2 regions of the Variovorax sp. P4_B11 genome follow, and region 1 is predicted to be linked to the other one. Evidence: riboswitches for the same ligand, from Rfam matches in the RefSeq annotation. Region 1 holds a riboswitch; the other holds the start of a gene.
The links. Region 1 has a riboswitch for glycine ahead of gcvT (glycine cleavage system aminomethyltransferase GcvT). Riboswitches for the same ligand answer to the same signal wherever they lie in the genome.
Positions count from the first base shown of each region.

Region 2: linked by a shared signal. The riboswitch ahead of AC1DYD_RS00860 (D-amino acid dehydrogenase) and the one ahead of gcvT (glycine cleavage system aminomethyltransferase GcvT) in region 1 are both predicted to bind glycine.

Region 1 covers NZ_JBFUHO010000004.1:278,287-296,325, reverse strand. Annotated here, with positions in the region: gene AC1DYD_RS06995 (HlyD family type I secretion periplasmic adaptor subunit) at 1-203, shown strand, start outside; gene AC1DYD_RS06990 (ABC transporter permease) at 324-2,051, shown strand; gene AC1DYD_RS06985 (ABC transporter ATP-binding protein) at 2,075-3,379, shown strand; tRNA gene AC1DYD_RS06980 (tRNA-Gly) at 3,404-3,479, shown strand; gene AC1DYD_RS06975 (SulP family inorganic anion transporter) at 3,570-5,240, opposite strand; gene AC1DYD_RS06970 (flavin reductase family protein) at 5,246-5,875, opposite strand; gene AC1DYD_RS06965 (DUF3014 domain-containing protein) at 5,976-6,860, shown strand; gene AC1DYD_RS06960 (RNA polymerase sigma factor) at 6,873-8,168, opposite strand; gene AC1DYD_RS06955 (YciI family protein) at 8,180-8,605, opposite strand; gene gcvP (aminomethyl-transferring glycine dehydrogenase) at 8,745-11,654, opposite strand; gene gcvH (glycine cleavage system protein GcvH) at 11,681-12,058, opposite strand; gene gcvT (glycine cleavage system aminomethyltransferase GcvT) at 12,111-13,271, opposite strand; glycine riboswitch at 13,322-13,437, opposite strand; glycine riboswitch at 13,453-13,551, opposite strand; gene AC1DYD_RS06935 (TRAP transporter large permease) at 13,596-14,873, opposite strand; gene AC1DYD_RS06930 (TRAP transporter small permease) at 14,870-15,364, opposite strand; gene AC1DYD_RS06925 (TRAP transporter substrate-binding protein) at 15,451-16,422, opposite strand; gene AC1DYD_RS06920 (ABC transporter permease/substrate-binding protein) at 16,555-18,039, opposite strand, start outside.
Region 2 covers NZ_JBFUHO010000001.1:156,580-161,879, reverse strand. Annotated here, with positions in the region: gene AC1DYD_RS00865 (FAD-dependent oxidoreductase) at 60-1,292, shown strand; glycine riboswitch at 1,571-1,672, shown strand; glycine riboswitch at 1,673-1,780, shown strand; gene AC1DYD_RS00860 (D-amino acid dehydrogenase) at 1,869-3,185, shown strand; gene AC1DYD_RS00855 (FIST signal transduction protein) at 3,146-4,414, opposite strand; gene AC1DYD_RS00850 (PhaM family polyhydroxyalkanoate granule multifunctional regulatory protein) at 4,426-5,166, opposite strand.

The DNA.
Region 1 (18,039 bases):
AGGACGAGGTCAAGAAGGACGTCTACTACTACCGCGTCTATATCCGCACCGAGGCGGACCACCTGAGGAACAAGGCGGACAAGGTGTTCTCGATCGTGCCGGGGATGATCGCGACGGTGGACATCCACACCGGGGCAAAGACCGTGCTCGACTACCTGCTCAAGCCGCTGAACAAGGCGCGCGAGGCGCTGCGCGAGCGCTGAGCTTCCAGCGCGGGCGTGCTCGGCCTGAAACGCGCGAGGTCAGGCGGAGGTCCGCCAGCGAGGGCAAAATGGCGCCGCGCCGCGGACCGGGTCCGTGAACCGAACCCTCCGTCCCCGACCATGCTCGACAAACGTTTTTTTCCGCGCCAGGCCGTCGCGTCCGGCGGCAACCGCTGGGACTGGGCCTTGCTGCCGCTGGTACTGGCCGTGCTGTTCGCGCTGGCCTATGGCGGCGCCCAGATGGCGCGGCCCTACGAACTCGGGCAGCCGCTGCCGATCAGCCTCGACCCCTGGGTGCTGCCGTACTATCTGCTGCGAACCACGCTGCGCATGTTTCTCGCGCTGGGCGCCTCGCTGGTGTTCGCTTGCGTCTTCGCGGTGCTGGCGACCCGCTACCGTGCGGCCGAGAAGGTGCTGGTGCCGATGCTGGACATCCTGCAGTCGATCCCGATCCTCGGCTTCCTGTCGATCACGGTGACCGGCTTCATCGCGCTGTTCCCGGGCAATCTGCTGGGCGTCGAGTGCGCGGCGATCTTCGCCATCTTCACCTCGCAGGCCTGGAACATGGCTTTCAGCCTTTACCAGTCGCTGCGCACCGTGCCCTCGGAACTGCGCGAGGCCGCCTCGGTGTTCCAGCTCTCGGCCTGGCACCGCTTCTGGCGGCTCGAGCTGCCGTTCGCGATGCCCGGGTTGCTGTGGAACATGATGATGTCGATGTCCGGCGGCTGGTTCTTCGTCGTCGCCTCGGAGGCGATCTCGGTCTCCAACCAGAGCATCATGCTGCCCGGCGTCGGCTCCTACATCGCGATGGCGATCCAGGCCCGCGACCTCGGCGCGATCGGCTGGGCCATCGGCGGCATGCTGATCGGCATCACGCTCTACGACCAGCTGTTCTTCCGCCCGTTGATCGCCTGGGCCGACAAGTTCCGTTTCGAGGAGGGCAGCGGCGAGGACGCACCGCGCTCCTGGCTGCTGACCTGGCTGCGGCGCACCGAGCGCATCAAGCAGAGCATGGGGGGCGCGGCGCGGCTGCTCGAGCGATCGCTGGTGCTGTTCCGGCGCGACCACGACGGGACTTCGATCAAGGCCCGTCCGCGCTCGCCCAATCCGGCCGTGACGCGCGTCTGGGACGCGGTGCTGGCTGCGGCGGTGCTGCTCGCCGTGGTCTGGCTGGTGCGCTTCATCCACACCGAGGTCGGCTGGACGGAAGTCGGCCGTGTGTTCGTGCTCGGCCTCTACACGATGATCCGCGTGGCGGTGCTGATCGCGCTGGCTGCGCTGGTGTGGGTGCCGATCGGCATCTGGATCGGCATGAACCCGCGCTGGGCCGGGCGGCTGCAGGGTGTGGCGCAGTTCATGGCGGCCTTTCCGGCCAACCTGATGTTCCCGGTGGCGGTCCTGTTCATCGTGCGCTGGCAGCTCAATCCCAATATCTGGCTGGCGCCGCTGATGGTGCTGGGCACGCAGTGGTATCTGCTCTTCAACGTGATTGCCGGTGCATCGACCGTGCCGACCGAACTGCGCTACGCGGCCAGCAACCTCGGGCTCAGCGGCTGGCTGCGCTGGCGGCGCTACCTGCTGCCGGCGGTGTTCCCCAGTTTCGTCACCGGCGCCATCACGGCCAGCGGCGGTTCGTGGAACGCCAGCATCGTGGCCGAGTACGTGACCTGGGGCGACACCACGCTGCAGGCCGCGGGCCTGGGCAGCTACATCGCGCACATGACGGCCATCGGCGACTTCCCGCGCATCGCGCTGGGCATTGGCGTGATGTGTGTCTTCGTCATGGGCATGAACCATTTCGTCTGGCGCCGGCTCTATGAGCTGGCCGAGAACCGGATGCACTTTTGATGATGAACGCGCGAGGAGGGCCCATGGCCGAAGCAATTGTTGAACTCGAGGGCGTGGGCAAGTCCTTTCGCTCGGCCGACGGCGCGGCGCGCTCGGTCCTGGAAGGCGTGGACTTCCGGCTGGCGCAAGGCGAGATCGTCGCGCTGCTGGGGCAGTCGGGTTCGGGCAAGTCGACGCTGCTGCGCATCCTCGCGGGCCTGATCGGCGCCGACGCCGGCAGCGTGCGCTACCGCGGCCAGCCGCTCTACGGACCGGCGCGCGGCATCGCGATGGTGTTCCAGTCGTTCGCGCTCTTTCCCTGGTTGACCGTGCAGCAGAACGTCGAGCTGGGGCTGGAGGCCCGCGGCGTCGGGCCGGCCGAGAGGGCGCGGCGCGCAAGTGCGGCGATCGCGCTGATCGGCCTCGCGGGCTTCGAGGGCGCGCTGCCGCGCGAGTTGTCGGGCGGTATGCGGCAGCGGGTCGGCATCGCACGGGCGCTGGTGGTCGAGCCCGAGGTGCTGCTGATGGACGAGGCCTTCTCGGCCCTCGACGTGCTCACGGGCGAGCGCCTGCGCGACGACATCCTGCACCTGTGGAGCGGCGGCGCGATGCCGACCAAGGCGATGTTGATCGTCTCGCACAACATCGAGGAGGCGGTGCTGATGGCCGACCGCGTGCTGATCTTCGCGGCCGATCCGGGGCGGGTGCGGGCCGAGCTGCCGATCCGGCTCGCGCGGCCGCGCGACCCGGACAGCCTGGAGGTGCGGGCGTTGATCGACGAGGCCTATGCGCTGATGACGGCCAGCGCGCCCGGCGCCGGCCGCGTGCCCGAGGAGCCTGTGCGCATGCACCTGGGCGATCGCCTGCCCGATGCCGACATCGGCCGCATGGAAGCCTTGCTCGAAATGCTGATGGAGGACGGCCGCGAAGGCCGCGCCGACCTGCCGCAGCTCGCCGAGGAGGCGGAGCTCACCGACCACGACCTGCTGCCGCTGGCGCAGGCGCTCGCGCTGCTGGGCTTCGCGCAACTGGCGGATGCCGACCTGCATCTGACGGCGCTGGGCCGGCGCTATGTCGCCGGCGCGCACACGCTGCGGCAAGAGCTGCTCGGCCAGCAACTGCTCGCCCATGTGCCGCTCGCCGCGCACATCCGCCACAGCCTCGAGCAGGCGCCTGCGGGCGAGTTGCCGCAGGAGCCCTTCCTCGATCTGCTCGAGGAGAGCCTGGACCGCGCCACTGCCGAGCGCGTGCTGCGCACCGCGATCGAATGGGGTCGCTACGGCGAGGTGTTCGAGTTCGATCTGCGCACCGGACTCATTCATTTGCCGGCCGGCGAAGAAGCGGCCTGAAAATGCTCTATAATCGAAGGCTTCGCGGGAGTAGCTCAGTTGGTAGAGCGCAACCTTGCCAAGGTTGAGGTCGAGAGTTCGAGACTCTTCTCCCGCTCCAGATTTCGAATCTGCTGCACGACACGCGAATCGTGCAGGAAATGAAGGCCACCCCCGGGTGGCCTTTTTCCTGGGCGCTCGTTCATCGCGCTCAGGCGCGCGGAACCAGCTTGCGCACCGCTTCTTCTACCGACATGAACACATGGTCGGCGCCGATGGCCTCGATCAGTCCGGTACGCATCGCCTGCGCCTGCGCCCGTTCGTCCGACAGCCTGGCGATGGCCACGATGGTGCCGGCGGAAAGCAGTTCGACGATGGCGCGCCGCAGGATCTGCGACCCCGTGTAGTCGATGTCGATGACGCCGTTGGCCTCGATCACCAGCAGCCTCACCGGCGCGCTCCGGCCGGCGATGGCCCACCGGACCCAGGCGCAGATCCGTTCGGCATTGGTGAAGTTGACCGGCGCACCCGGTGCGAAGACCAGCACCCCGGGCTCATGTTCGAGGGCGGCGCCCGGGGCCGGCGGCCACCACACGGTGCTCCCCGGCACGCGGGCCAGTTCGACGCAGGTGGGCCGGGCGACGATGTACAGGCTGTGCACGAAGGACATCACGATCGCCAGCAGCATGCCGCTCTCGATCGGCAGTGCGACAACGAGCGCCGCACTCGCGGCCACCAGCAGGATCTCGAGGCCGCCGCGACGAATGATCAGGGCCATTTCGTCGATCCTGAAGATGCGCCAGGCGATGTAGACCAGGATGCCCGACAGCGCCGCGTGCGGCACGTAGGCCAATGCGCCCGAGGCCAGCAGCGCGAGCGCGATCACCAGGCCGACCGCGATCAGCGCGGCGATCTGCGAGCGGCCTCCGGACTCCTTCACGACCGCCGTGCTGGGTGGGCTCGCGTCGACGGCGAAGGCGCCGATCAGGCCGGCCAGCACATTGCCGGCGCCGACCGCCCCGAAGTTGCGGCTGACGTTGTCGGACCGGCCCTCGTCCGACGGGAAGGTGCTCGACACCGCCGCCGTCTGCATGACGCAGACCATCGCGATCACCAGCGCAAGCTGCACCATGCGGCTGAACTCCGCCGCGCCGCTGAAGGACGGCACGGCGACCTGCGGCAACTGCACCGAGAGCGCGCCGAGCAGGCTCACGCCGCGGGCGTCGAGGTGGAACACGGCCACCGCGAGAGCGGCCGTCGCCAGGCCGATCAGCGCCCCCGGAATGCGCGGGCTGATGCGCCCCGCGACCAGGGTCACGATCAGCACGCCGGCGCCGAGCGCCAGCGCGTACGGATTCGCGTCTCCGATGCGGGCCAGCAAGTGGACCAGTTGCGTCATCAGGTGGCCGTGCGCGTCCGGGATGCCCAGCAGCGTCGGCAACTGGCCGACGACGATATGAACCGAGATGCCGGCGAGGAATCCGGTCGTCACCGGCACCGACAGCAGCGTGGCGAGCCAGCCTGCCTTGAGCAAGCCGACCGAGACGAGCACGATGCCGACCATCAGCGCCAGCAGCGCGGCCAGTTCGCCATAGCTGTTGGCGCTGGCGGCGGCGATCGACGCCAGGCCGCCGGCGAAGATCGGCGCGATGGTCGAATCCGCCGCCGCCGAGATGAAGCGATTGGCGCCGAAGGCTGCGAAGGCGATGGAGCCGGCGATGAAGGCATAGAGCCCGGTTTCGGGCGGCATGCCGGCGAGCCGGGCGGTGGCGAGCTGGCCGGGGATGGCGATGGCCGCCAGCATCAGGCCGGCGACCAGGTCGCGCGGCAAGGACTCGATCCGATAGCCGCGCAGCGACGAGAAGAACCAGCTTGGCATCATGCGGCCTACATCTCGTCGATCTGCGTGCTCCGGGTCTGCGCCTGCGCCGCCAGCGCGTAGCGCTCGCGCGTTTTCACGTAGAAGCTGGCCCCGAAGCGGCCGACCGGAAAATAGTGTTGCAGCCGCACGCGCCAGGCCTCGGTGTCGATCAATTCGTCGCGCGCGTGCATCCAGCGCACCTGGCCGATGAAGATCTGCCGGCTCTCGGTCTCCAGCGTCTCCCAGAGCGTGCATTCGAAGGCCACCGGCGCCTCGGCGATGCGCGGCGGCTTCACGGCCCGGCTCGCAAGCGGCGTGAAGCCGACCACCTCGAGTTCGCTCACGTGCGGCGGGTGGCGATCGCCGCAGCGGTGCATCTGCTCGGCGATGTCCTCGTCGGCCAGGTGCACCACGAACTCGCCGCTGCGCGCGATGTTGGCCGCGGTGTCCTTGAGCGCGTTGTCCTGCAGCCGGTTGACGCTGATCATGACGATCGGCGGCTCTTCGCCGAGCATGTTGAACATGCTGAAGGGCGCGGCGTTGACGATGCCGTCGGCCCCCAGCGTGGTGACCAGTGCGATCGGCCGCGGCACGATCAGGCTGGCCATCAGCTTGTAGCGCTGGTATTCGGTCAGGGTCGAGAAGTCGATGTCCATGTCGGGTTCCTTGGCGGTCACAGGGCGTTACGGCACGACGCGCCGGCGTGGTTTCCAATGGAGCGCATGCAACGCCCGTGATTCAAAGGAGGATTCAACCATGCCCGAAAGGGACCCAGCAGAATTCAGGCCAGCCAAAGAGTCCTCGATATGGACCGTGGTCCTCGTCGTGGTGGTGATTCTCGCCGCAGCCTTCGCCTGGTGGCGCTGGTCCTTGCAGAAGGAACCGCCGCCGGCACCGCCCGCCGCCAGCGCACCGCCGCCGCAGGACCGTCCCGCGGACATTCCCCGCGCAGCGGTCGCGACGGGGCCGCAGAACCTGGTCGATGCCCTGGCCGCGCCCGAGGCCGCGCTGCCGCCGCTGAACGACGCCGACAGCCGCGTGACCGCGGCGCTCGACGACCTGGTCGGCAAGAAATCGGTCGGGGCCTTCCTCGAGCCCAGCGGCTTCGTGCGGCGCTTCGTCGCCACCGTGGACAACCTGCCGCGCGCACAGGCCACTTCGCGCCTGTGGCCGGTCCAGCGCGCACCCAAGTCCTTCGAGGTCCAGGGCACGGGCGAGCTCAAGACCATCGGCGCCGACAATGCCAGCCGCTACACGCCCTTCGTGCTCTTCGTCGAGTCGGTCGACAGTGCCCGCGCAGCCGCGCTCTATGCCCGGCTCTATCCGCTGTTCCAGCAGGCCTACGAGGAACTGGGCTACCCGAACCGCTACTTCAACGACCGCCTCGTGGCCGTCATCGACCACCTGCTGCAGGCGCCGGAAACCGAAGGCGCGGTGCCGGTGAAGCTGACCGAAGTGAAGGGCGAGATGGCTGCGGAGCGGCCCTGGATCAGCTACGAATTCGCCGACCCGAAGCTCGAGTCGCTCTCGGCCGGCCAGAAGATGCTGGTGCGCATGGGGCCGGTCAACGAGCGCCGGCTGAAGGCCAAGCTGAAGGAACTGCGGGCCCAGGTCGCAACCGGCGCGGTCGCGAAGAAGTAGCGCGGCACGCGCTCAGGCGCCGCCTGCCTGCTCTTCGGCGGAGCAGGCCTGTGCGCGCAGCAACAGCAGCTTGCGTTCGCGCGCGTTGCGGGTGAGGCCCGCCGCCCGCTTGAATTCCTCGCAGGCCTCGGCGCGTCGCCCGAGCTTGGCCAGCAGGTCGCCTCGCACGCTCGGCAGCAGGTGGTAGCCGCGCAGCTGCGGCTCCGCCTGCAGGGCATCGACGAGCTCGAGGCCGGCCGCCGGTCCGAAGGCCATCGACAGCGCGACCGCCCGGTTCAGCTCGACGATCGGCGAGGGCGAAAGCTGGGCCAGCGCCTCGTAGAGTGCGGCGATGCGGGGCCAGTCGGTCTGCGCTGCGGTCGTTGCATGCGCGTGGCAGGCGGCGATCGCGGCCTGCAGGGCGTAGGGACCGAGCGCGCCGCCGAGCTTCTCGGCCCGCGCCAGCGCCGCGAGGCCGCGGCGGATCAGCAAGGTGTCCCAGCGCGCACGGTTCTGGTCGAGCAGCAGCACCGGCTCGCCATCGGCGTCGACGCGGGCAGCCGCGCGCGAGGCCTGGATCTCCATCAGCGCCACCAGGCCATGGACTTCCGGCTCGTCCGCGACCAGCTCGGCCAGGATGCGCCCGAGCCGCAAGGCTTCGTCGCACAGCGCGGGCCGCATCCAGTCCTCGCCGGCGGTGGCCGAGTAGCCCTCGTTGAACACGAGGTAGATGACCTCGAGCACCGACGACAGACGGGCGCCGAGTTCCTGTGCGCGCGGCGCCTCGAAGGGCACGCGGGCGGCGGCCAGCGTTCGCTTGGCGCGCACGATGCGCTGCGCGATCGTGGCCTCGGGCACCAGGAAGGAGCGCGCGATCTCGTCGGTGGTGAGTCCGCCCAGCAGGCGCAGTGTCAGTGCGACGCGAGCATCGGGCGACAACACCGGATGGCAGGCCGTGAACACCAGCCGCAGCAGGTCGTCGCCGACCTCGTCGTCGAGTGCGGCGTCCACCGCTTCGGCGAAGTCGTCGGCTGCGAACGCATGCCGGGCATCGAGTTCGCGGCCGATCTCGCCTTCCTTGCCGGCATGCAGCGTGCGCTTGCGCAGCAGGTCGATGGCACGGTGCTTCGCGGCCGCCATCAGCCAGGCCGCCGGATTGTCCGGAATGCCTTCGCGCGGCCACTGCTCGAGGGCGGCGAGCAGGGCATCCTGCGCCAGCTCCTCGGCCACGCCGACATCGCGCACCCTGCGCGCCAGGGCGCCGATGATGCGGGCCGACTCGATGCGCCAGACCGCGTTGACCGTGCGATGCGTCTCGGCCGAGTCCACGTTCGGGCGTGTCAGGGCTGCTGCTTGGCGCGGGCCTCGTCGAAGACCCGCTTTTCCTGCTCGCGCAGCTCGGGTGTGAACTCGGCGCCGAAGTCTTCCATCTCGAACACCTGGCGCAGCTCGAGCTCGGCACCGTCGTCGAAGGGGGCGCGTCGCAGCCATTCGAGCGCTTCTTCCTTGGAGCGCACCTGCCAGAGCCAGAAGCCCGCGATCAGCTCCTTGGTTTCGCTGAACGGGCCGTCGATGACGGTCCGCTCCTTGCCGGAAAAACGCATGCGGGCGCCCTTCGAACTCGGGTGCAGGCCTTCGCCCGCGAGCAGCACACCGGCCTTGACCAGCGCCTCGTTGTAGTTGCCCATGTCGGTCAGCAGCTGCTGGCTCGGCATCACGCCGGCCTCCGATTCCTTGCTGGCCTTGACGATCACCATGAATCGCATGTTCTTGCTCCTTCGGTTTCGAGGCCGGCGGCAGTCGGGGATCGACCGCACAGTTCCGGGGCTCTGAATGGACGTCGAAGCAGCAGGCGCGAAATCGACAGCCAGCTGGCCATCGACTTGTAAAAGAATGCTTCTCGCGTCAGCTGCCGGCGTAGTCTTCCGTGGGGACGCAACTGCAGAACAGGTTGCGGTCGCCGTAGACGTTGTCGACCCGGCCGATCGGCGGCCAGTACTTGGCCTGCCGCAGGCTGGTCAGCGGGAAGGCGCCGAGCTCGCGCGAGTAGGGCCGGGTCCATTCGGTGCCGAGCAGGCTGGCCGCGGTGTGCGGCGCGTTCTTCAGCGGGTTGTCGTCCTTCGGCCAGATGCCTTCCTCGATGCGGCGGATCTCGCCGCGGATCGCGATCATCGCCTCGATGAAGCGGTCGAGTTCGGCCAGCGGCTCGCTTTCGGTCGGCTCGACCATCAGCGTGCCGGGCACCGGGAAGCTCAGCGTCGGCGCATGGAAGCCGTAGTCGATCAGCCGCTTGGCGACGTCCTCGGCGCTGACGCCGCTGGCGTCCTTGAGCGGGCGCAGGTCGAGAATGCACTCGTGCGCCACGTGGCCGTTGGGGCTTGCGTACAGCGTCGGGTAGTGGTCCTTGAGCCGCGCGCTGATGTAGTTGGCGCTGAGGATCGCGGTCTCGGTCGCGGCCTGCAGCCCCTTGGCGCCCATCATCCGGCAGTACATCCAGCTGATCGGCAGCACCGCCGCGTTGCCCAGCGGCGCCGCCGACACCGCGCCCACCGCGCCGTTCGACGGCAAGCCGCCGGTCGCGTGTCCCGGCAGGTAGGGCACCAGGTCTTCCACCACGCACACCGGGCCGACGCCGGGGCCGCCGCCGCCGTGCGGAATGCAGAAGGTCTTGTGCAGGTTCAGGTGGCTGACGTCGCCGCCGAACTCGCCCGGTGCGGCCACGCCGACCAGTGCGTTCATGTTGGCGCCGTCGACATAGACCCGGCCACCATGCGCGTGCACGATCTCGCACAGTTCCTTGACCCGGGTCTCGAACACGCCGTGGGTGCTCGGGTAGGTGATCATCACCGCGGCCAGCGTGGCGCTGTGCTTCTCGCAGGCGCGCTGCAGGTCGTCGATGTCGACGTTGCCGTCGGCGTCGCAGGCGGTCACCACCACCTTCATGCCGACCATCTGGGCACTGGCCGGATTGGTGCCGTGCGCCGACGAGGGGATCAGGCAGACGTTGCGCTGCGTGTCGCCCCTGGCTTCATGGAAGGCCTTGATGGCGAGCAGGCCCGCGTACTCGCCCTGCGAGCCGGCGTTGGGTTGCAGGCTGATGCCCGCGTAGCCGGTGGCTTCGCAGAGCCAGGCGCGCAGCTGGGCGTCGAGCTGTGCGTAGCCATGCAACTGGTCGGCCGGTGCGAAGGGGTGGATGTTCGCGAACTCGGGCCAGGTGATCGGGATCATCTCGCTGGTGGCGTTGAGCTTCATGGTGCAGCTGCCGAGCGGGATCATGCTGCGGTCGAGCGCGAGGTCCTTGTCGCTCAGGCTGCGGATGTAGCGCAGCATCGCGGTCTCGCTCTTGTGGGTGTTGAACACCGGGTGCGTGAGAAAAGCGCTGCTGCGGCGCAGGTCCTCGGGAAGGCGCAGCTGCGCCGTGGCGGCGATGGCGTCGAAGTCGGGTCCCCGCGTGCCGGCCGTTGCGAACAGTCTCCACAGCATCTCGACGTCGGCCCGCGTGGTGGTCTCGTCGAGCGACAGGCCCAGGTGATGCTGCAGCCGATGGCGCAGGTTGACGCCGGCAGCCAGGGCCCGTTCGTGGATGGCCTGGGTGTCCTCGCCGGTTTGGATCGTGAGCGAATCGAAGGCCGTGCCGTTGACCAGCTCGCGGCCCATCTGTTCGAGGCCCTGGGCCAGCACCGCCGTCAGCAGGGCGACGCGCTGCGCGATGCGGCGCAGACCCTCGGGCCCGTGGTAGACCGCGTACATGCTGGCGACCACCGCCGGCAGCACCTGCGCAGTGCAGATGTTGGAGGTGGCTTTCTCGCGCCGGATGTGCTGCTCGCGCGTCTGCAGCGCGAGCCGGTAGGCCGGCTGGCCGTGGGTGTCGACGCTGACGCCGACCAGTCGGCCGGGCAGCGAGCGCTTGAACTCGTCGCGGCAAGCCAGGTAGGCCGCATGCGGGCCGCCGTTGCACATCGGCATGCCGAAGCGCTGGGTGGTGCCGCAGACGATGTCGGCATCCCACTCGCCGGGCGGTGCCAGCAGCGTCAAGGCCAGCAGATCGGCTGCCACGCAGAAGGCGGCTTCGCACTGGTGTGCGTAGCCGGCGAGCGGACGCAGGTCGTGCACCTGGCCGGTGGTGGCGGGGTACTGTGCGAGCGCGCCGAAGAAGCCGCCGCTGGCCATCAGATGCGGCAGGGTCTCGGACGCGGTGCTGACCTTGACCTCGATGCCCAGCGGCGCGGCGCGCGTGCGGATCACCTCGATGGTCTGCGGATGGCAGTCGCCCGAGACCAGGAACACGTTGCTCTTGCTCTTGACGCTGCGCCGGGCCAGCGTCATTGCCTCGGCGGCCGCGGTGGCCTCGTCGAGCATCGAGGCGTTGGCGATCGCCATGCCGGTGAGGTCGCAGACCATGGTCTGGAAATTGACCAGCGCCTCCATGCGGCCCTGCGAGATCTCGGCCTGGTAGGGCGTGTAGGCGGTGTACCAGGCCGGGTTCTCGAGCACGTTGCGCAGGATCACGCCGGGTGTGTGGGTGCCGTAGTAGCCCTGGCCGATGAAGCTCCTGGCCACCTTGTTCTTCGCCGCGATCGCCTTCAGCTCGGCCAGCGCGTCGGCCTCGGTGATCGGCGCCGGTAGCCGCATCGGGCGGCTGCGGCGGATCGCCGGCGGCACGATGCCGTCGATCAGTTCGGCGCGTGTGGTCGAACCGACCGCAGCGAGCATGGTCTGCTCGTCGTCGGCTTCGATGCCGATGTGGCGGGCGATGAATTCCTCGGCGTTCTGGAGGTCGCGCAGCGAGAGGTGGGAAGGCACGGGAGTCGGCATGGAGGGCTCGGGTGATGGTGCGGGAATCAGCTTTCGGCGGAGAACTTCTCGTAGGCGGTCCCGTCGAGCAGCGCCTCGAGCTGGGTCGGGTCGCTCATGCGCAGCTTGAAGAACCAGCCCGCATCCATCGGCGCGCTGTTGGCCAGCGAGGGGTCGGCGCGCAGCGCCTCGTTGACCTCGGTGATTTCGCCCGAGACCGGCATGAAGACGTCGGCCGCGGCCTTGACCGATTCGACGACACCGGCGACATCGCCCTGCGCGAAGCCCTTGCCGACTTCGGGCAGGTCGACGAAGACCACGTCGCCGAGCGCATCCTGCGCGTGCACCGTGATGCCGACGGTGACCAGCGCCGCGTCGGCTTCGGGGCGCACCCACTCGTGGTCCTTGGTGTACTTGAGGGTCATGGGAAAAACTCCTTGAAGAAAGTCTGGCTTGGAAAAATCGGGTGAGGGACTGTCAGCCCCGGTGGTAGCGGGCCGGCACGAAGGGCATCGTGCTGACTTCCATCGGCACCGGCTTGCCGCGCACCATGGCCTGGATCCGGGTGCCGGGCTCGGCATAGGCGAGCGCGACATAGCCCATCGCGATCGGCCGGTCGACGCTGGGGCCGAGCAGGCCGCTGGTGACCTGGCCGATGGCCAAGCCCTCGAAGGACTCGAGCACGGTGCCGTCGCGCACCGGCACGCGCTCCAGCGCCACCAGGCCGACGCGCTTGCGCTTCAGTGTCTCGTGGTCGAGATGGCCGGCCGTTCCATTGACGGCGATGAGCTGCGCCAGCACCCGGGCCGCACCCGGGAAGCCGCCTTCGCGCGCTCCGCCGCTGCGCCGGACCTTCTGGATCGCCCAGCCCAGCGCGGCCTCGACCGGCGTGGTGCTTTCGTCGATGTCGTTGCCGTAGAGGCACAGGCCGGCCTCGAGCCGCAGCGAATTGCGCGCGCCCAGGCCGATCGGCTTGACCTCGGGCTCGGCCAGCAGCAGGCGGGCCAGCGCTTCGGCGTCCTTGGCGGCGACCGAGATCTCGAATCCGTCTTCGCCGGTGTAGCCGCTGCGCGTGACGAAGGCCGGGATGCCGCCGATCTGCACCGCGCCGCCGGTCATGAAGACGAAGCGCTCGACGCCGGGCGACAACCTGGCCAGCGCGGCCGCGGCCTGCGGGCCCTGGAGCGCGAGCAGGGCGTGGTCGGGCATCGGCAGCACCTGGCAGCGCTGGCCGATCCGGGCCTGGATGTGGGCGATGTCGGCCTGCTTGCAGGCGCCGTTGACGATGACGAACAGCGAGTCGTGGCCCTCGTTGAAGAACATCAGGTCGTCGAGGATGCCGCCCTGTTCGTTCAGCAGCAGTCCGTAGCGCTGCTTGCCGGGCGCCAGCCCGATGACGTCGACCGGCATCAGGCTTTCGAAGGCGGCGGCGGCATCGGGCCCGGCCAGGCGCAGCTGTCCCATGTGGGAGATGTCGAACAGGCCCGCGGCCTCGCGCGTGTGCTTGTGCTCGGCCATCAGGCCGGTGGGATATTGCACCGGCATCGAATAGCCGGCAAAGGGCACCATGCGGGCGCCGAGCGCCAGGTGCAGGCCGTGGAGCGGGGTCTTCAGCAGATCGTCGGATGCGGCAGCCAAGGGCGGTTCTCCAAAAGGGGCAGTGCTTGTTCCATGGCGAGAAGCCATGGGCCACCCCTGCTGTCCGCTTTACCTGAGAGATTCGCCCCACGATCGGGGTTTGCTCCTTCGGTGGGCGGTGCGACGCGACTTTCGCGACCAACCGCCTCTCTCCAGCAAGGAAACGCCCTGAATTGGGGCGTCTTGTCAGTCCTTTTGCCTGAGCGTTCGGGCCCTTGGTTCGGGGGACCTGCGCCTTCGGCGGCCCCACCGCGGCGGGACGCTCTCCTGACCGTTGGAGTGTAAGGGAATCGCGTCCTCCGGTCGTGGATTTCGGCGGCCGCGCTACTTCGAATAGACCAGGTCGCGCAACCCGAGCGAGATGCCGGGCACGTAGGTGACCACCATCAGGCAGGCCAGGATCACCAGCACGAACGGAACCAGGTAGGGCACGATGCGGTCGAGTGAAATCCGTGCCACGGTGCAGGCCGCGAACAGGTTGACGCCGAAGGGCGGCGTGATCATGCCGAGCGCCAGGTTCACCACCATCACCAGGCCGAAGTGCACCGGATCGATGCCGAAGTGCATCGCCACCGGCGCCAGGATCGGCGCCAGCACGATGATCGCCGCGCTGGTCTCGATGAACATGCCGATCACGAACAGCGCCGCGTTGACGCCGAGCAGGAACATCGCCGGCGACTGCAGCACCTCCTGCAGCCAGCGGCCGATGGCGTCGGGCACGCCGGCGCGCGTGATCAGGAAGGCGAACAGGCCGGCGTTGGCGATGATGAACATGATCACCGACGAGGACACCACCGACTTGCGCAGCACCGCATAGAGGTCGGCCGGCCTGATCTCGCGGTAGATCAGCGTGCCGACGATCAGCGCGTAGAGCACCGCCACCGCCGACGCCTCGGTGGGCGTGAAGATGCCGCCGTAGATGCCGCCCAGGATGATCACCGGCATCAGCAGCGCCCAGCCGGCGCGCCAGGTCGCGGTGGCGACGCCGAGCCGGCCGTCGCCGTCGTTCTTGCCCAGTCCCTTGAACTTGCAATAGACGTAGACGAAGGCCATCAGCGCCAGGCTGATCAGGATGCCCGGGCCGAAGCCGGCGATGAACAGCTCGCCGATCGAGACCTCGGCGCTGACGCCGTACAGGATCATCGGGATCGAGGGCGGGATGATGACGCCGAGTTCGGCGCTGGTGGCCTGCAGCGCGGCGGCGTAGCCGACCGGGTAGCCGTGCTTGATCAGGGCCGGGATCAGGATCGCGCCGATCGCGAAGGTGGTCGCCACCGAGGAGCCCGACACCGCCGCGAAGATCATGCAGGTCAGCACGCAGGTCATCGGCAGCCCGCCCTGCACGCCGCCCACCAGGCTCTTGGCGAAGTCGACCAGGCGGCGCGAGATGCCGCCGGTCTCCATCAGGTTGCCGGCCAGGATGAAGAAGGGAATGGCGGCGAGCGGAAACTTGTTGATCGCGTTGAACATCTCCTTGACGGAGATCAGCATGTTCGCGTTGGAGGCCTGGATGCCGAGCACCGAGGCCAGGCCGATGGAAACGGCGACGGAGATGGTGAGTGCGAAGCACACCACCATGGTCGTGATCATCACGAGGGTCATTGAGCGGTTTCCAGTTCGTTGCGCTTCGGGTCGATCAGGTTGGCGATGATGCCGACGACGCAGAACAGGCCGCCCACCGGCAGCGCGACGTAGGCCCAGAACATCGAGACCGATTCGAGGCCAGCCATCGACTGCACGCTGCCGCGCTGCGCGTAGTCCCAGCCCCACCAGATGATCACCGCGATCAGGCTCAGCGCGGCCAGGCACACGACCCAGTCGAGCACCCGGCGGACCTTGGGCGGGCTCCAGCGGTAGAGCACGTCGACGCTGACCATCGCGCCCTGGCGGAAGGCGGTCGGGATGCCCATGAAGACCATCCAGATCAGGCTGATGCGGATCAGGATCTCGGACCATTCGGCCGGTTGTTCGAGCACGAAGCGAGTGACGATCTGGAACACGCCGAGCGAGGAGGCGACCACCAGCATGAAGCAGGCGATCGCCATCGCCAGGCCGGTGGTCCAGCGGTCGAGTGCGAGGAAGGCGGATTTCATGGGCGCATCAGGGTTCGGACAAAAAAACGCCCGCCAGCGCAGGCTGTGCGGGCGCGTGCTGCCGCGAGGAGTTTCGCGGCAGCCGGTTACTTGACGTCGCGGATCTTGTCGAGATTGGCCTTGCCGAACTGCTTCTCGAACTCGGCGTTGACCGGCGCCAGCGCGGCGACGAACTTGGCCTTGTCGACGTTGTCGATCACGGTCATGCCCTTGGCGCGCAGGTCGGCCACGCCCTTGGCGTCGTCCTCGTCGACGCGGGCCCTGTTGGCCTTGATGGCTTCCTTGGCGGCGTCGAGGAAGGCCTGCTTGTCGGCGGCGCTCAACTTGTCGAAGGCGGCCTTGTTCATCACGAAGATGCAGGGCGAGTAGACGTGGCCGGTCAAGGTGAGGTGCTTCTGCACCTGGTCGAACTTGGCCGAGATGATGACCGGCAGCGGGTTCTCCTGGCCGTCGACCGTGCCCTGCTGGAGCGCGGTGAAGACCTCGGGGAAGGCCATCGGCGTGGTGATGATGCCGAAGCCCTTGTAGGCCGCGATGTGCACCGGGTTCTCCATGGTGCGCATCTTCAGGCCCTTGAGGTCCTCGGGCGCCTTCACGTCGCGCTTGCTGTTGGTCATGTGGCGGAAGCCGTTCTCGCCCCAGCCCAGCGCCTTGAATCCCTTGGCGTCGAACTTGACCAGCATGTCCTGCCCGATCGGGCCGTCCAGCACGGCGCGGGCGTGTGCCTTGTCGCGGAACAGGAAGGGGACGTCGAGGATCTTGGTCTCGGGCACGAAGTTCGGCACCGGGCCGGTCGAAGAGAAGGCGAGTTCCTGGGTGCCGAGCTGCACGGCCTCGATCGATTCGCGCTCGCCGCCGAGCGAGCCGTTGTAGAAGGTCTCGACCTTGTAGCGGCCGTTGGTGCGCGTCGCGACTTCCTTCGCGAAGGTGTCGATGGCGACCCCCTGGTGCGAGTTCTGCGAGGTCGAGATGCTGATCTTCATCGTCGTCTGCGCAAGGGCCGCGCTCGCGATGCCAAAGCCGAGGATCAGGCCTGCGGCCAGTTGGCGCAATTTCATGGGGATGTCTCCAGAATGGGAAAGAGTTCGGGCCCGGGCCCGCAAGGCAGCCTGCGACTATGCCGCAATAGCAAGCTTCACCTCGTCGGGATTTTCACGGACGCAGTCGCGCTCCTTTTTTTGAGGCCGAGTCTAGGCGCTGGGCGGCAGTTGCCCGCGGCGCCGGCGCATCAGGTGTTCGAGCGCCTCGAACAGCGCCTCGCTCAGCAGTGCCAGCGCCGCGGCGGGCACGGCGCCGGCGACCAGCAGCGCGCGGTCGTTGAGCGCGAGCCCGGTCACGATGCGTTCCCCGAAGCCTCCAGCGCCGATGAAGGCGGCGATGGTGGCGGTGCCGATCGCGATGGTGGTCGCGGTGCGCACGCCGGCCAGCAGCGTGGGCAGCGCCAGCGGCAGCAGCACCACGTGCAGGTTCTGGCCGCCGGTCATGCCGAGCGCGGTGCCGGCCTCGCGCAGGCCGGCGGGAACTTCGGCCAGCCCGGTCACGGTGTTGCGCATGATCGGCAGCAGCGAATACAGCGTCAGCGCGATCAGCGCCGGCAGCGTGCCGATCGCGCCCAGCAGCGAAATCAGCACGGCCAGCAGCGCCAGCGAGGGGATGGTCTGCAGCAGACCGGTCAGGCCCAGCACCAGGGCGCGCAGCCGCACATGCGCGAACACCGCGATCCCGAGCGGCACGGCGATGAGGATCGCGACGCCGACCGAGATCGCGACCAGCAGCAGGTGCTGGCGCGCCAGCCGGCCGAGGTCGGGGCCGAACAGCTTGGCCATGAAGCCGCGGGCGGCGTTGTCGGACGGGAGGGCGGCCGGCGAACCCGGCTGCGTCGTCGCCAGGAAGTCGCGCGCAATGACGTCGAAGGCCACGCCTTGCAGTTCGGCGCGCGCGTTCATCGCGATCATCGAGCGCTCGTCGATGCGGCCCTCGAGCGGCTGCAGGGCGGCCCAGGCGGCGGGCAGCCGCGCCGGCAGGTCGAGCCGGTACAGCAGCACGGCGTCGTAGCGCGGGAAGTAGCCCTTGTCGTCCGCGAGCACGCGCAGGCCCAGGTGGTCGATCTTGGCGTCGGTGGTGTAGATGTCGATGACGTCGACCTGCTTGGCGGCGATGGCTTCGTAGGCCAGGCCGTGGTCCAGCCCGGTCGGCGTCTGGCTGAAGCCGTAGCGCGCCGCCAGGCCCTGCCAGCCGTCGGCGCGGCCGATGAACTCGTTCGAGAGGCCGAAGCGGAGTTCGCGCTGGCCGGCCAGATCGCTCAGGGTGCGAACGCCGAGCCGGTCGGCGTCGGCGGCGCGCATGGCGAGCGCATAGCCGTCGTTGAATCCGAGCGGCACGGCCACGCCGAGCCCGAGCGGCCGCAGGGCGGCGTTCATGGCTTCGCGCGTCATCGATGGCGAGCCCTTGAGGATCTCCAGCGCGATGGTTCCGGTGTACTCGGCGTAGAGGTCGATCCCGCCGGAGCGCAGGGCCTCGTAGACGATGGCCGTGTTGCCGAGCCCCTGCCGCACCACAGGCGCAACCGCGGTCCTGGGCGCAGCGGTCTGGGCCAGCACCTCGGCCAGGATGTAGGACTCGGTGAAGCGCTTGGAGCCGATGCGCAGCGCCTGCTCCTGGGCGGTCGCGGCCAC
Region 2 (5,300 bases), on a different contig from region 1:
GCCGCTTTTACAGTAAGCGCTAACGCCCGCCGTTCATGCCCTCCCAAAAGGATTCGGACATGCGCGTGGTTGTATTTGGCGCGGGCTTGCTCGGCGTGACCTCGGCCTACTATCTTCAACAGCTCGGACACGAAGTGACCGTGGTCGACCGGCATGCGACGCCGGCGGCCAAGGCACGCGGCCTGGCGACCGCCGAGCAGTCGACCGCAGCGCCGGCCGCAGCGGCATCGCCCCGGCGCGGCAGGAAGCTGTCCAGGCTGTGCAGCGGCATCCGTCGCGGCCTCTCCAGGCTGATGGACCGGGCCGTCGGGACGCCGGCCAAGCGCGATCCCCTCGACCATCTCGTGCGACTGGCGGCGTACAGCCGCAAGAGCGCGCGCGCCCTGCGCGACGAAGCCGGAGTGCCCCAGGGCTCGCGCTCGGCCGGCCTGATGAACATCTACACCGATCCCGAGGCCTTCCGGGTCCGGACGGCCGGCGCCACGCACTGGTCCAGCCTCGGCTGCGAGGAACGGCTGCTGTCGGCCGACGAAGCCATCGTCCTGGAACCGGCGCTGAAGGCGATGGGCGGCAAGCTGGCCGGAGCGACCCACGCGCAGGAAGACCCGGCGCGCGATCCGGCGCAGTTCGCCGCCAGCCTGGTGTTCCTGTGCCGCGCCGCCGGCGTGCGCTTCATGACGCGGCACACCGTGGTGTCGCTCAAGGAACGCAACGGCCGGATCGACCATGTCGAGCTGCTCGATGCCGCCGGCGAGCCGACCACCTTGCGCGGACAGGCCTACGTGCTGGCGCTGGGTGCGTCGAGCGTGCCGCACGCCGAAGACCTGGGCATCGACATGCCGCTGCGCTTCGTGCGCGAATACATCGTCACGATGCCGATCCTGAACCCTTCGCTGGCGCCGCGCATGCCCTTGCGCGACCGCCAGGGCAAGCTGCGCATCACGCGCATCGAAACGCCGGCCGGCGACCAGTTGCAGGTCCGGGCCGTCGTGCGGGCCGGGCTCGACGAAGAGGCCGAGCCCGACTCGGACCGCTTCCGGGCGATCGTGCGCCGCACCGAGATGCTGCTGCCCGGCGTCGCCGACGCCGCGCGGGCCAGTTTCGATACCGCCATGCACGCGGCCAGCACCAACCGGCTGCCGATGATCGGCAAGACCCGCCTCCCCAACCTGTTCCTGAACACCGCGCCCGGCGCTCGAACCTGGATCCATGCCTGCGGCGCGGGCAAGTCGATCGCGCGGATCGTCAGCGGACTTCGGCCCGAACTCGACTTCGCCTTCCGGCGCCCTTAGGGCCTGTTCACACTATTTCCGGGGATCGCGTTGCCGGGCGAAGGGGCTGGATGCAAGGCGCCCGCGCGCAGCAAGGCTTTCGCCTTGCAAGCGCGGGCAACGCCGCAGACGGCCCCTTGGCCCGGCAACCCGCAGGGAAGGCCTGCCAGGACGAGCCACTCGGCGTTGCGCTCCTTGCATGTGCCAACGCACATGCCGCGTCGCGCGCCTTGATTGGCCCGTCCTGGCAAGCCTTCGCGACCCCGGAAATAGTGTGAACAGGCCCTACCCGCTACAATCCGCCCACTGCAGGAGAGCGGGCCCAGGGGCCCCACCGAAGGCGCAAACTCCCATAAACGCTCAGGTCGGCCCACGCGATGGGCTCGTACTGCAGTTCACTGTCAAAGCCGTCTGGAGAGCCATCACGCCGCGCGTGGTGCACCGAAGGAGCAAACCCGCTGCGGGCGCAGCGGGTGAATCTCTCAGGTACCGAGGACAGGGGGAGCGGCAACTTGGACGCACGGTCCGGTTGCTTTCGTTTCGACAGCATGCCGTCTCCGTTGCGTTCGAGCGCTGCAACCATCAAGGGTTCTCGATATGCGCGTGATCGTTCTTGGCGCCGGCCTGCTCGGCGTGACTTCGGCTTACTACCTCCAGCAACTCGGCCACGATGTGACCGTGATCGACCGCCAGGCCACGCCGGCGGCGGAAACCAGCTTTGCCAACGGCGGCCAGATCTCGGTCAGCCATGCCGAGCCCTGGGCCAACCCGGGGGCGCCGCTCAAGGTGCTGCAATGGCTCGGCAAGGAAGATGCGCCCTTGCTGTTCCGCATCCGCGCCGACATGCGCCAGTGGCTCTGGGGCCTTTCGTTCCTGCGCGAATGCACGCCGGCGCGCACCCGCCACAACATCGAGCAGATCGTGCGCCTGGGCACCTACAGCCGCGACACGCTGCAGCAGCTGCGGCGCGACACCGGGATCGACTACGACCAGCGCACGCAGGGCATCCTGCACTTCTACACGACGCAGAAGGAGTTCGACGCCGCGCTGGAGCCCGCCGAACAGATGCGCGCGCTCGGCTGCGACCGGCGGGTGATCTCGGCCGACGAGGCCGTGAGGCTCGAGCCCGCGCTGTCGCACATCCGGCCGCAGCTGGCCGGCGCGACCTACACGGCCGAGGATGAATCGGGCGATGCCAACCGCTTCGCGCGCGGGCTGGCCGGGCTGGCCGAGGCAGCCGGCGTGCGCTTCCTCATGAACCATACCGTGACCGCGCTGCGCGCAGCCGGCGGCCGCCTCGACCACGTCGAGGCGACCGATGACGAAGGCCGCTTCCAGCGCATCCGCGGCGACGCCTACGTGCTGGCGATGGGCTCGCTGAGCCCCCTCCTGGCCGCGCCGCTGGGCATCCGGCTGCCGATCTATCCGGCCAAGGGCTACTCGGTGACGATGCCGGTCCGGGACGCCTCGAAGGCGCACCAGGTCTCGCTGACCGACGACGAGTTCAAGCTGGTGTTCTCGCGCTACACCTCGGCCGCGGGCGACCGCCTGCGCATTGCCGGCACCGCCGAGCTCAACGGCTACGACCGCGACCTGAACCAGGTGCGCTGCGAGGCGATCGTGCGGCGCGTGGAGGAACTGTTCCCGGGCGCCGGCGACGCCTCCGCGGCCCAGTTCTGGACCGGGCTGCGCCCGGCGACGCCGAGCAACGTGCCGCTGATCGGGGCGTCCAGGCTGCCCAACCTGTTCCTCAACACCGGCCACGGCACGCTGGGCTGGACCCACGCCTGCGGCTCCGGCAAGTCGATCGCGCGAATCGTCAGCGGGCTGGCGCCGGAGGTCGACTTCGCCTTCACCGGGCTGCGCAGCGGTCCTCAGTCATCGCTCGCGAAGACGGTCAGCACGCCGGTATAGCCGTAGAGGTGGTTGCGGGCGATCTCGCCGGCGGCGAAGAAGCCGACCAGCGGGACGTCGCCGAGCGCATGGCGCACGATCTGCAGCTCGGCGCCAGGGGCTCCGAAGTGCGGCCCGCCGCGGCCCGAGCAGCTGACGTAGATCGCGCCCGCGATGCGGCGCGCCGGATGCGGCGCGGCCTCGGCCTCGCCGGCCGCGATCTCGCGCGCGGTCGCCAGCGTCTGCTCCTGGGGCTCCAGTTCCTCGCGGATCTCGGCGCAGACGCGCCTCAGGTCGGCACGCGCGGCCTGCACGTTGCGGCGGCAGAAGCTCATGCGCATGCCGGCCGCCGCCACATCCGCGATCGCCACGCCGCGACGCGTCGGGTCGAGACCGATGATGTGGCGCACCCGCACGTCGGCACCCAGGTCGCCGGTGCGCCGGACGCCGTCGCTGCCGGCCTCGGCCAGGCCGACCAGCGTGGCGCGCACGGCATCGATCGCCTGCTCGGGCGCATCGAGCGACACCCGCAGGTCGGCCAGCAGCACGTCGAGCGCGGGCTCGCCGTCGAGCTCGAGCAGCAGGTTGCCGTCGGCCTCGGTGATCTCGCGTTCGCGCGACACCGGCTGGCAGCCCTGGGTCACGCGCGAGACCAGCCGCACGCCTTCGCCGAACACCACGCCCGACAGGCCGCCCGAGAACACGCCGCCAACCGCGCCATGGCCGCGGATGTTGCCGTTGCCGCCGATCGCGAACTGCAGCGAGCCGACCCGGCCCGACGACAGGCCGCCGAACAGGTAGCCGGTGTCGGTGCGCTCCGCCATCTCGGCGATCAGCTCGCCGAGCTCGGGCGTGCGCGGGTCGGCGTGCACCAGGGCGGTATGGGCCGCGAAGCCGCTCATTTCCGAGCTGGCGAGCGGCGCTACGCCGGAAAACACGCGGTACTGGTCGCTCGGCAACTCGCACAGCATCACGCTGAGCGCTGGCTCATCGAAATACTCGGCGTTGTTGGCGGCCACGCCGACACCCACGGTGCCGGTCCAGTCGGTGATCTCGGGCAGTTCGGCCCCCAGGTGATCGAGGATCTCCTGGGCGTCTTCCCCGTAGTGGTCGGTGATGTAGAGCAGGCCCAGCGTCGGCGAACGCGCGTAGTCGGGCAGCGCCATCTGCGCCCGCAACTGGGCCAGCACCAACCCCGCCGCCATGCGCCACTGCGGATGGGTGGCATGTCCGGAAGGAAACAGCTTCATGGGCTCGGCTTTCAAGGCGCGCGCTTGCGCGCCGGTGGGGGACCCTTGGCCGCTGCCGCCGCACCGCGACGCGCGGGCGAGGCCTTTTTCCGGGCCGCGGCCGGCTTGGCCGCCCGCTTCGCCGGCGCTGGCGCCGGCGCCGAGCCCGCGCCCAGGCCGACCGCGTCGACCAGCGGCTGCGCCACGGCCGGCACCTTGAGTTGCGAGGCGTCCTGCAGGGCCGAACTGGCGATCTGCTGGAACTGTTGCGTGAGCGCGCCCCACCACTGCAGGGGATCGACCACGCCGGCCGCGTCCGGCGCGGCCGCGGCCTTGGCCCGCTTCGGCGCCGGCGTCTCCTCGACCTCCGGCTCCGTTTCGGGTTCCGGGGCGGCGGCCGGGGCCGGTGGCTCGTCCTGGAACGCGGGTGCCGGCGCGGGCGTCGGCCCGACGGGCCGCGTGAAGGCGCTGGCGAGGTCTTCCATGCGGACGTTCATGCCGCGCAAGGTCGACAGCGTCATCTTCTGCACTTCGAGCGCCTGGATCGTCGCCTTCAGCGCGTGGCCGTTCTGCTCGAGCCAGTACTGCACGGTCTTGAGCTCCTGGATGCGCTTGTCGACCTCCTCGACGCTCAGCGTCGGCGCCACCCAGCTCGACAGGCTCGGCAGGCCGGGCACCCCGCCGGACGATGCGCTGGCGCCGGCCAGGCTTTTCAGGAAGTCGAAGCCCGGAACGAACTGACTGAAGGCGAAGGGCTTGGTGGCGTCGCTCATGGGAGTGCTCCGGTATGTGGTTCTTGTCCGGGCAGCTTACTCCAAGCGTCCGGGCTTTTGGGCCGGTAAAGGCATCCGGCACTCGCCACGGCGGCCCGGCTTGTGGACAATGACCCATTAGACACAGAAAGACA